2 regions of the Roseovarius sp. THAF27 genome follow, and region 1 is predicted to be linked to the other one. Evidence: riboswitches for the same ligand, from Rfam matches in the RefSeq annotation. Region 1 holds a riboswitch; the other holds the start of a gene.
What was found. Region 1 has a riboswitch for cobalamin ahead of FIU89_RS05195 (aromatic ring-hydroxylating dioxygenase subunit alpha). Riboswitches for the same ligand answer to the same signal wherever they lie in the genome.

Region 1 (4,969 bases):
TACCTGTGTGCCTGCCCGCTGTTCTCGAACCTCGGGAAAGACGTGGTCGAGCGCATTGCGGCGCGGGCACAGGGTGTGTTCCTTCCGCGTGGAAAAGTCCTGTTTCACCAAGGCGATCCCTCGGACGGCCTTTACGTGCACTGCACCGGGATGGTCCGGGTCAGCATTGTCAATACGGACGGTGACGTCCTGACCCTCGCGGTGCCGGAACGGGGGGCGCCCCTGGGCGAGATGACCCTGGTCAGCCCCGATCCCCGGTCGGCCACGGTGACCGCGATGGAGGATTCCAGCCTGCTTCACCTTGAGACGGGCACCATGGTCGCGCTGCTGGCCGAAGAACCGGCGCTTGCGGCGCACCTGATCGGGTTTCTGTCGCAGCGGCTTCGGGAGTCGAACGAGACGCTTCAGAAATTCGCATTCGACAACCTGTCGCAACGGCTGCTTCAGAAGCTTGCGGAGCTGGGGTTGAAACACGGCACGCTCGACGACGAGGTGTTGGACCTGGGCCGGAAGTTTTCCCAAAGCGCGTTGGCCGAGATGCTGGGCGTCACGCGAGAGGCGATCAACAAGCAGTTGAAGCTTTTGCAGGACCAGGGAAAGATCTCGATGCGCAAAGGCGTCATTCAGATCATGTCACCTGCGGATATCGTCAAGAACACGCCCGGTCGTTGAATCCTTGCGAGCTGTTTGACCCCATGCACAGGCCGGGAGATCTTCGCGACCGCTGTGGTGTCGGTTTGCGCAACAAAATTGTTTCAAACCCGGCCGGTGACGACAAAATCGAAAACATGTGATCCCGTTCACAGTCGGGCGCTTGGCTTTGGTTAATAATGCTTAACAGGGGGACAGAGCTTACCTCCGGGATTTCTGGTAGCAGCCTTGGGTATTAGCCAACTGCGATTCAGGCTAGGGCGGTCAAGGCCGTCTGGGCAAACCGGGGGCAAGACAGTGAGTGGTCTGTGAGAACTGTTCTCTCGGGTTGGCAGGATACTAGCTGGCCGAAGTTGTAAATAGGAAGCATCATTTTTTAGTACCAAAGCTCCCGGGACGGGCTGGCAGCTGTGTCAAAGCAGTATGCGGTTCGGACCCGGGTTTTTACATTGGTCCGGACCTTGCGAGGTGTGGTGACGGCCCGGAAATATCCTTGGGGCGAACAGGACTTCGATGGGACGTCCTGCTGAAGTGTTTCTCGAACGTGCTGCCGGGAGAGCGCCTGGAATTGGCGTCACCCGTCAGCGCGTTGGGAACAGACTGGCGTTGTTTCGTCGGAAAGGATGTCAGCGAGCGGGCCTTGGTGTCGCCAGAACCGGCGGAAGTTCAAGGCCGCCGCCGGCAGGAGGTGGCCGCTGCCCGAGGCAGCTGCCGGTTCATCATTGCGTTCACACGTCCACCGACACCTTGCCGATGGGGTGCGAACAGCAGGCGAGAATATAACCCTCGGCGATATCGTCCTCCGAGATGCCACCGTTATGCACCATGTGCACCTCGCCCGCGCTTTTGCGGACCTTGCAGGTGCCGCACACGCCGAAGGTGCAGCCCGACGGGATGTTCAGCCCGTTGGCCCGCGCCGCCGACAGGATGGTGTCTGTCTCCGAGACATTCGCGCTGACGCCGGAGAGGGCGAACTCGACCTCGGCCTGTGCGGCCTGGTCGGGGACGACATCGTCGATCTCGGGGATCTCGGCCTCGGTCGCCGCCGGTGCGTGGAAGCTTTCCTGGTGGTAATGCGCCATGTCGAAGCCGAGACCTTGAAGCGCCTCGCGCACCGCCTGCATGAAGGGCTCGGGGCCGCAGCAGAAGACTTCGCGTTCGAGGTAATCCTGCGCCATCAGCCCCAGCATCAACTGGTTGAACGTGCCGCGATAGCCGGTCCAGGGCGCATAGCGGTCAGGGGTTTCGACCACCCAGTGCAGGTCGATGCCCGGCACGCGGCTGGACATGTGTTCCAGCCGTTCGCGAAAGATGATCTCGCCGGGGCGCCGGGCGCAGTTGATGAAGACAATGTCGGGTTCGGTTCCCAGGTCGAACATCCATGTCGTCATCGACATCATCGGCGTGATGCCGGAGCCGGCCGAGATGAACAGGTATTTCTCGGCGGGGTGATCGAGATGGGTGAAGAGGCCCGAAGGCCCCAAGGCTCTGATCCGAACGCCGGGCACGAGGTTGTCGAGCATCCAGCGCGTGCCCACGCTGTCGGCCTGCGCCTTGACCGTGACCGAGACCGACCGCGGCCGCGACGGCGAGGACGATATCGTGTAGGTCCGGTGCACGGTGCCGCCCGGCGCGGGGATTTCCAGCGTCAGGAACTGGCCCGGGCGATAGTCGAACAGTGCCCCCGACGGCGCGCGAAAGGTAAAGGTCGCGGTGTTCGGTCGCTCGGGAATGACCGAGACGCATTCCAGCATCTCGTCATCCGACCAGATCGCACGGGCGGGAACGTGGGACAGATCGTTCATCGGATCACTCCGCCGCCATCGCGACAGGGTCCAGCCGCTGGCGCATCGTGTTGCAGTACCACTCGACGAAGCCGATCACGCCCGTTTCGTGGATCGGGGAATAGGGGCCGGGTTCGTAGGCCGGGGACAGGATGCCAAGCTGGTTGTCCTCGACCACGCGGCGGTCCTCGTCATTGGTGGCGACCCAGACCTCGGACAGGCGCGTGACGTCGTAATCCACGCCCTCGACCGCGTCTTTGTGCACCAGCCACTTGGTGGTGACCTCGGTCGTCATCGGCGTCAGGGGCGTGACGCGGAAGACGATGGAGTGATCCGGCAGGAAATGGTTCCAGGTCGTGGGGTAATGGTATTTCAGCAGCGTGCCCGCCGTGTCATCGCTGACCCGGCCCAGCCATTTCGACACGGCGGGCTTGAGGTCCATGGTAAAGCTCTTGGCGCCGGGCAGCAGCGGCATCCGCGCGAGGCGGTATTGCATGTCGTCCGACATGCGGAACTGCGACGGGACGCCCTGTGCCTCCAGCCGGTCGAAATGCGCCTGAAGATGGGGCGGGGTGACGCCTTCCTCGATGCCGGTGACGTTGGGGTCGTCGGTGAAGGAGCGGCAGAGGCCCGGATGGTTGCCGCCGCAGTGATAGCACTCGCGGTTGTTCTCCCACACCAGTTTCCAGTTGCCGTGCTCGACGATCGAGGTCTCGAAGGCGACCTTGGCATTCGTCAGGTCATGCACCTGCAGGTAGGGCTGCGCCAGTTCGGCGAAGGCGTCGAAATCGGGCGCATCGTCGGCCAGGCAGATATAGACCAGCCCGCTGAGGATACGGCAATGCACCGGCTTCAGCCCGTGCTTGGTGGGGTCGAAGTCAGGCCCCATTTCCCGCGCCCACAGCAGCCGCCCGTCCAGTTCGTAGGTCCATTGGTGATAGGGGCAGACCAGCTTGGGCGCGTTGCCCTTGGCCACCTTGCACAGAACCGAGCCGCGGTGGCGGCAGGAATTGTGGAAGGCGCGGATCTCGCCATCGGCGCCGCGCACGATGACGACGCCATAGTCGCCGACGCGGTGGGTCACGAAGCTGCCCGGCTTGGGCAGTTCGCAGGCCGGCACGGCAAAGAGCCAGTCGCGGTAGAAGATGTTTTCCATGTCCGCGCGGAACACGTCCGCATCGGTATAGAATGCCTGCTCCAGCGCATGGCCCGGCCGACGCCGCGCCAGCAATTCGCTGATCGGTTGGGTGTTCATCCTTGGCCTCCTGCCGCGCCCCGCGGCAAATTCGGGCAGGAGGTCGGCACGCGCGGTCCACAGGTGCGGCAAGCGAGGAGCCGGACCCGAAGCAGCGCCCGCACCGCCTCCCGCGGTTTGACGTCATTGCAAGGCTGGTTTCCGGACTCCGGTGCGGCCCTTGTGCGGGACCTCGTGGCGCGAAACCTTCCCGGGGCTCCTCTTCCCCAGTGGTCGTGACCGCGCCCGTTGCAACACCGTTACCGTTGCGGGGGCAGTGCCGGGATTTCACCGGCTTCCCAATTCTCCGCCCGCAGGCGGCACCTTGCAACTTCCCCGATTATCACAGGCCGGGCGGCGCAATATGAGAATTGCGACACTCGCTGAAGTGAATCAGACATCCTGCACGATGGGACAAAAATCGCTGCAGCAAGGTAAACTATATATTGACAGTTTCGTGTGCCAGTACCCAATATGGTGTTGCTTTGGTGCCCGCGACTCGACATTGTGGGTGAAAAGGGAAGCCGGTGCGACACCGGCGCTGCCCCCGCAACTGTAAGCGGCAAGCCAAGGTCCGGAACCACTGGTGAGGCAACACCGGGAAGGCGGACCAAGGCGCAAGAGCCGCGAGCCAGGAGACCTGCCAAGGCGCAGTGAACGACGACCGCGGGCGGAGGGCCCGGGCGCGTGTCAGGGGCCCTGGTGGCCTGCTGTTCCCGTGTCCTGTCCCGCCATTCGCAAACCAAAACAAGGGACAGAGCACCATGAGCATCACCGTCTATTCCAAACCTGCCTGCGTGCAGTGCACCGCAACGACCCGAGCGCTGGACGCCCGTGGCCTCGCCTATGACATCGTCGACCTGACCGAGGACACCGCCGCGATGGAGCACGTGCAGGACCTGGGCTACCGGCAGGTGCCTGTCGTCGTCGCCGGAGACGATCACTGGGCCGGGTTCCGTCCCGACATGATCGGCCGGCTCTGCTGAGCGCATGGCGGGGCTGGTCTATTTCTCGAGCGGGTCCGGCAACACGCGGCGCTTCGTCGAAAAGCTGGACCTGCCGGCACGGCGGCTGCCGCGTGTCGCGAGCGATCCTGTCCCGCAGATCACCGCGCCTTTCGTTCTGATCTGCCCGACCTATGCCGATGGGCATGGCAAGGGCGCAGTCCCAAAGCAGGTGATCCGCCTGCTGAATGATCCCGCCGCCCGCGCCCTGCTGCGCGGGGTCATCGCCAGCGGCAATCGCAATTTCGGCAAGACCTTCGCCATGGCCGGCGACGTGATCGCCGCCAAATGCAGCG
Region 2 (4,969 bases), 1.8 Mb from region 1:
TGAGCCATCGCGTCAGTGTCGAAAGCCCGATCCCCAGATCTTCCGCGATCTCCCGTCGCGTCCGGCCGCTGGTCAGCGCCAGCCGCACCGCTTCACGCCGGAACTCCGGCGTCGGTCTGTTTCCGTTTCCCATAGAACACCTCCTGGTTCCTCAGTTGGTGCTCTCCACTTTTCCAGGGCAAGTCCACATTCAATCCTTCCTAATCTAGACCAAGCGTCATGGACAAGACCGCGGCTCAATCAAATCCGTCAGGGTGTTTCCTACGAACCCGCCCGTATGGCCGCCTCCACGGTGAGACAGGGGGGCACCAGCACCCGCGACGAACATTCCGATTTCGCCGATCACGACGTTACCACAGTGGGCATGACCGGAGCCTCTCTAGATCTGAGCCATTTGGTTTCGGACAATGGTCCATAGCATGGCGGTGTCGGACGACGCGGAAACGACCGTGCCGGTTCTTCGATCAGGCTGAGCGGTCCGCCACCCGAATGAGAAGCTCGGGATCGACGGCTTTGCCATGTGAAACGTGAATGGGCCCGGGCTTCAGTGTACCACCCGGCTGCGGATGAAACCTTCCAGCCTTCGATTTTTATCTTTTCTCAGACCATTTCATCCATTAACCATCGACTCACTTCGGTTCCCGGCGGTTTTCCGGCGGGATAATAGGGAATGCGGTGCGACGCGTCTGGCGTCCAATCCGCAACTGCCCCCGCAACTGTAGGCGGAGAGCGAAGCCGGACCATGTCACTGTCATGCGGCGCATGATGGGAAGACCCGGCCAAGCATTGACCCGCAAGTCAGGAGACCTGCCGAGGTGATCACCCTGTCCGAACGCGGGGCGCGTTTCGACAACGGACTTTCCGTAGCGGTGACGATATCACCGTCTGCGGAGTCACCCCTCCAAAGGCACAAACAAAAGCCATCGCGTCACGCGAGATCCGGAGGGACACGCCATGTCACGCTCATTCAAAGCCGCGCTTGCGGCATCCACCGCCCTTTTCACCCAGCCCGCCATTGCGCAGGACACGCCATATGACCTCGGAACGATCTTCGTGTCCGGCGGTCTGACCCCGATTGAAGGCAGCGCCTACGGCCGTGCCGGTACTGTCCTGACCGAAGAGGATATCGAGGATCGCGGGTCACGATATGCGGTCGACATCATCCGCTCGCTGCCCGGTGTTTCCGTCTCGCGGACCGGCCCCGCCGGCGGCCTGACCCAGGTCCGGATGCGCGGCCACGAAGGCAACCACACGCTGGTCATCATCGACGGCGTGGAAGTGGCCTCGCCCAGCCAGGGCGAGTACGATTTCAGCGGTCTTCTCAGCGCCGACATCGAGCGCATCGAGGTCCTGCGCGGGCCGCAAACCTCACTTTACGGCTCGAACGCCATCGGCGGTGTGATCTCGATCACCACCAAGCGCGCGACCGAGCCGGGCTTCAGCGGGCAAGCCGGGTTCGAGATCGGCACCGACGAGACGACGCAAGTCAGCCTGGCCTTGCGGCAGCGCACCGAAAAACTTGCTCTGAGCTTTTCCGCGACGCGCCGGGAGACCGGCGGCTATGACGTGTCGGGCCTGAATGGCGAGGATGACGGTGATCTCAACGAGACCTACAACCTCAACGTCCATTATTACGCGACCGAAAACCTGACCTTCGGCGGCACGCTACGGCACGTGAAAAGCGACTCGGACTCCGACGGCCAGATCTACACCGCGCTTACACCTGCCGGACAGATCCTCGTTGATGACTTTTCCGGGTCCGATACGGCCGAGACCTTCGGCTCCATCTACGCCCAGCTCGACACGTTCGGCGGTCGTTTCAGAAACCGCCTGGATCTGTCTTTTGCAGACATCCAGACCGATCGTTTCAACGGCACCGGCGCACAGTCGGGCGACACCACAGAGACACGCCAGAAAATCAGCTACAAGGGCAGCGTCGCGCTGGATGGCGGCGCGGTCGATACCGCCCGCCACATCCTGACCCTCGGCGCCGAGTGGGAGCGGGAGACGTTCGTCAACAACAACCCCGCCTTCGTCTTCGCACCCAGCCAGCTGATCAAACAGACGCGCGAGCAGACCGCCCTCGTGGCGGAATACCAGGGCAACCTGACCGACAGTCTTGATGTGCAGGCCAGCGTCCGGCATGATTTCAACGACGAGTTCGAGGATTTTACGACCTACGCTGTCGGTGTGTCGTACATGCTGCCCAGTCAGACCACGCGACTTCACGCCTCTTACGGCACAGGCGTCCAGAACCCGACCATGTTCGAACAATTCGGTTTTTCCAACAACTTCATTGGCAACCCGAACCTGGAACCCGAGCAGAGCGAAGGCTGGGATTTCGGTGTGGAACAACAATTCCTAGGCGGGCGCGGCCTGATTGACGTCACCTATTTCGATGACGAGCTGACCAACGAGATCTCGTCCACCGTCGATCCTGGCACCGGCAGCCTGACACCCTTCAACCAGGCCGGAAAAAGCGACCGCAGAGGCGTGGAAATCGGTGCGACCTGGCAGGTGAACGCGCGGCTGGACCTTGGGCTGAATTACACGTGGCTGGATGCCGAGAACCCCAACGGCAGCACCGAGGTACGCCGCCCGGAACACGAGGTGCTGTTGCAGCTTGGCTACGACTTCCCCGATGACCGCACGCGGTTCACCATGGACGTGCAGCACGTGGCGAACAATGTCGATCTGTTCTTCCCGCCCAGCTTCATATCGGTGCCCGTGACCCTGCCGGACTATACGCTTGTCAACGTCGGACTGCGGCACCAGCTGACAGATAGCGTCGAAATCTATGGCCGTATCGAGAACCTGACGGATGAAAAGTACCAGGAGGTTCTCGGCTACGAGACCCCCGGCCGCACGGCGTTCTTCGGCCTGACAGCCACTTTCTGAGATGACGGTGCGGCGTCTCTCCACGGCCCTTGCCGGACCGGCCCTCGCAGCTTTGCTGTGCGGCGCCAGCCCCGTTGCGGCCGAGGCGCCGCACCGCGTCGTTTCCATGAACCTTTGCACCGACCAGTTGGCGATGATGCTGGCCGCCCCCGGTCAGCTGCATTCGGTGACCTATATCGCGGCGGACCCCCGCTCCTCGGCCATGGCAGAGCAGGCAAAAGAGCACGTCATCAATCACGGTCTGGCCGAGGAAATATTCCTCATGCAGCCCGATCTCGTGATCGCAGGTGCCTACTCGACCCGCGCCACCGTGGCGATGCTGCGCCGGCTGGATATCCCGGTCGTGGTGTTCGATCCCGCCTCCTCGCTGGAAGACGTGCGCGACCGCATCCTGCAGATGGGCGAGGTACTGCACCGCGAGGATACGGCCCAGGCCATGGCGTCGGACTTCGACACGCGTCTGGCCAACCTGCGCGCCGACGTGGCGCAGCGGCCCCGTGCCGTACTTTACTACGCCAACGGCTACACCTCGGGGGAACAGACACTGGCGGGCCAGATCCTGACCACGGCGGGTTTCGCCAACGCCGCGGCAGAGGCCGGGTACGGATCGGGCATGAAGGTCCCGCTCGAGGTGCTGGCCGTCACGAACCCCGATCTGGTGATCACTTCGCAGCCCTATCCCGGCGAATCCCGCGCCGAGGCGATCATGAGCCATCCGGTCATCGAAACGCTGCGCCGGACGGGCGAACGGGCCAGCATCACCGACCGCGACTGGGTCTGCGGCACGCCCTTCGTGCTGCGTGCCATCGAGGAGCTTGCCGCCGATCGCGACGCCCTCTTCGGAGACCGGCAATGAGGGCGCTTTTTTTGTCGCTCCTGCTGGTTGTCGTCGCGCTATTCGCCGCGTCACTTCTGATCGGTCCCGCCGGCATCGGCACCAGGCAAAGCCTGTCTGCGCTCTTTCTGGGCGATGGCGGCCCCCTGACGCTGGTGATGCGCGAGGTGCGCCTGCCGCGCGCTATCCTTGCCGTGCTCATCGGCGGCAGCCTCGGGCTGGCCGGGGCGGCGATGCAGGGCTACCTGCGCAACCCGCTGGCCGAACCCGGCCTGATCGGTGTCTCCGGCTCTGCCGCGCTTGGGGCGGTCCTGGCGATCCATACCGGACTGGCGGGTGCGTTCGCGCTCGGTCTGCCTTTGGCCGCGCTCACGGGCGCCTTGCTGGGCGTGGTCCTGGTCATGTCGCTGGCCGGCCCTCGCGGCACCTCCCTGACCCTGATCCTTGCCGGCATTGCGGTCTCGGCCCTGGCCGGAGCGCTGACCTCTCTGGTGCTGAACCTCTCGCCCAATCCTTTCGCCGCCAATGAAATCGTCTTCTGGATGATGGGCTCGCTCACCGACCGCTCGATGACGCATGTCTGGCTCGCCATGCCCTTCATGGCCGTGGGCTTTGCCCTGCTGGCCGGCCTCGGGCGTGGCCTCGACGCGATGACCCTGGGCGAGGATGCGGCGGCGGCCATGGGCATCCGCCTTGTCCGCCTGCGCCTGCTGCTGGTGCTCGGCACCGCCTGCGTCGTCGGCGCGGGCACGGCGGTCGCAGGCGCGATCGGCTTTGTCGGCCTCGTGGTCCCGCACCTTTTGCGCCCCCTGGTCGGGGCGCATCCCTCCCGTCTGCTCTGGGCCTCTGCGCTTGGCGGCGCGGCCATGGTTCTGGCCGCCGACATTGCCGTGCGGGTCATCCTGCCCGCTCGCGACCTCAAGCTCGGCGTGCTGACCGCCCTTGTCGGCGCGCCCTTGTTCCTGCATCTCATCCTGAAGCTGCGAAAGGAACGGATATGAGCCTTCTGTCCGTCAAGGACCTCACGGTCGCGTTGCGCAATCGCGATGTGCTGCGCGACGTCAGTTTCGAGATCGGGACAGGCGAGTTCGTCGGCCTGATCGGCCCCAACGGCGCGGGCAAGACGACACTGATGCGGGCCGCGCTCGGCCTGCTGCCCTTCACCGGCTCCAGCAACCTCGCCACCCTGTCGGAAAACGCGCGCGCCAGGCAAGCCGCCTGGATGCCCCAGGCACG

Region 2: it holds a riboswitch for cobalamin, as region 1 does, so the genes downstream of both, FIU89_RS17090 (TonB-dependent siderophore receptor) here and FIU89_RS05195 (aromatic ring-hydroxylating dioxygenase subunit alpha) in region 1, are expected to answer to the same signal.

The regions. Positions count from the first base shown of each region.
Region 1 is NZ_CP045393.1:1,024,376-1,029,344, forward strand. Features, by position in the region: gene FIU89_RS05185 (Crp/Fnr family transcriptional regulator) at 1-672, shown strand, start outside; gene FIU89_RS05190 (hybrid-cluster NAD(P)-dependent oxidoreductase) at 1,380-2,456, opposite strand; gene FIU89_RS05195 (aromatic ring-hydroxylating dioxygenase subunit alpha) at 2,461-3,690, opposite strand; cobalamin riboswitch at 3,805-4,012, opposite strand; cobalamin riboswitch at 4,139-4,332, shown strand; gene nrdH (glutaredoxin-like protein NrdH) at 4,434-4,655, shown strand; gene nrdI (class Ib ribonucleoside-diphosphate reductase assembly flavoprotein NrdI) at 4,660-4,969, shown strand, end outside.
Region 2 is NZ_CP045393.1:3,445,821-3,450,789, forward strand. Features, by position in the region: one part of gene FIU89_RS17085 (IS3 family transposase) at 1-133, opposite strand, end outside; cobalamin riboswitch at 619-830, shown strand; gene FIU89_RS17090 (TonB-dependent siderophore receptor) at 955-2,898, shown strand; gene FIU89_RS17095 (ABC transporter substrate-binding protein) at 2,900-3,754, shown strand; gene FIU89_RS17100 (iron ABC transporter permease) at 3,751-4,734, shown strand; gene FIU89_RS17105 (ABC transporter ATP-binding protein) at 4,731-4,969, shown strand, end outside.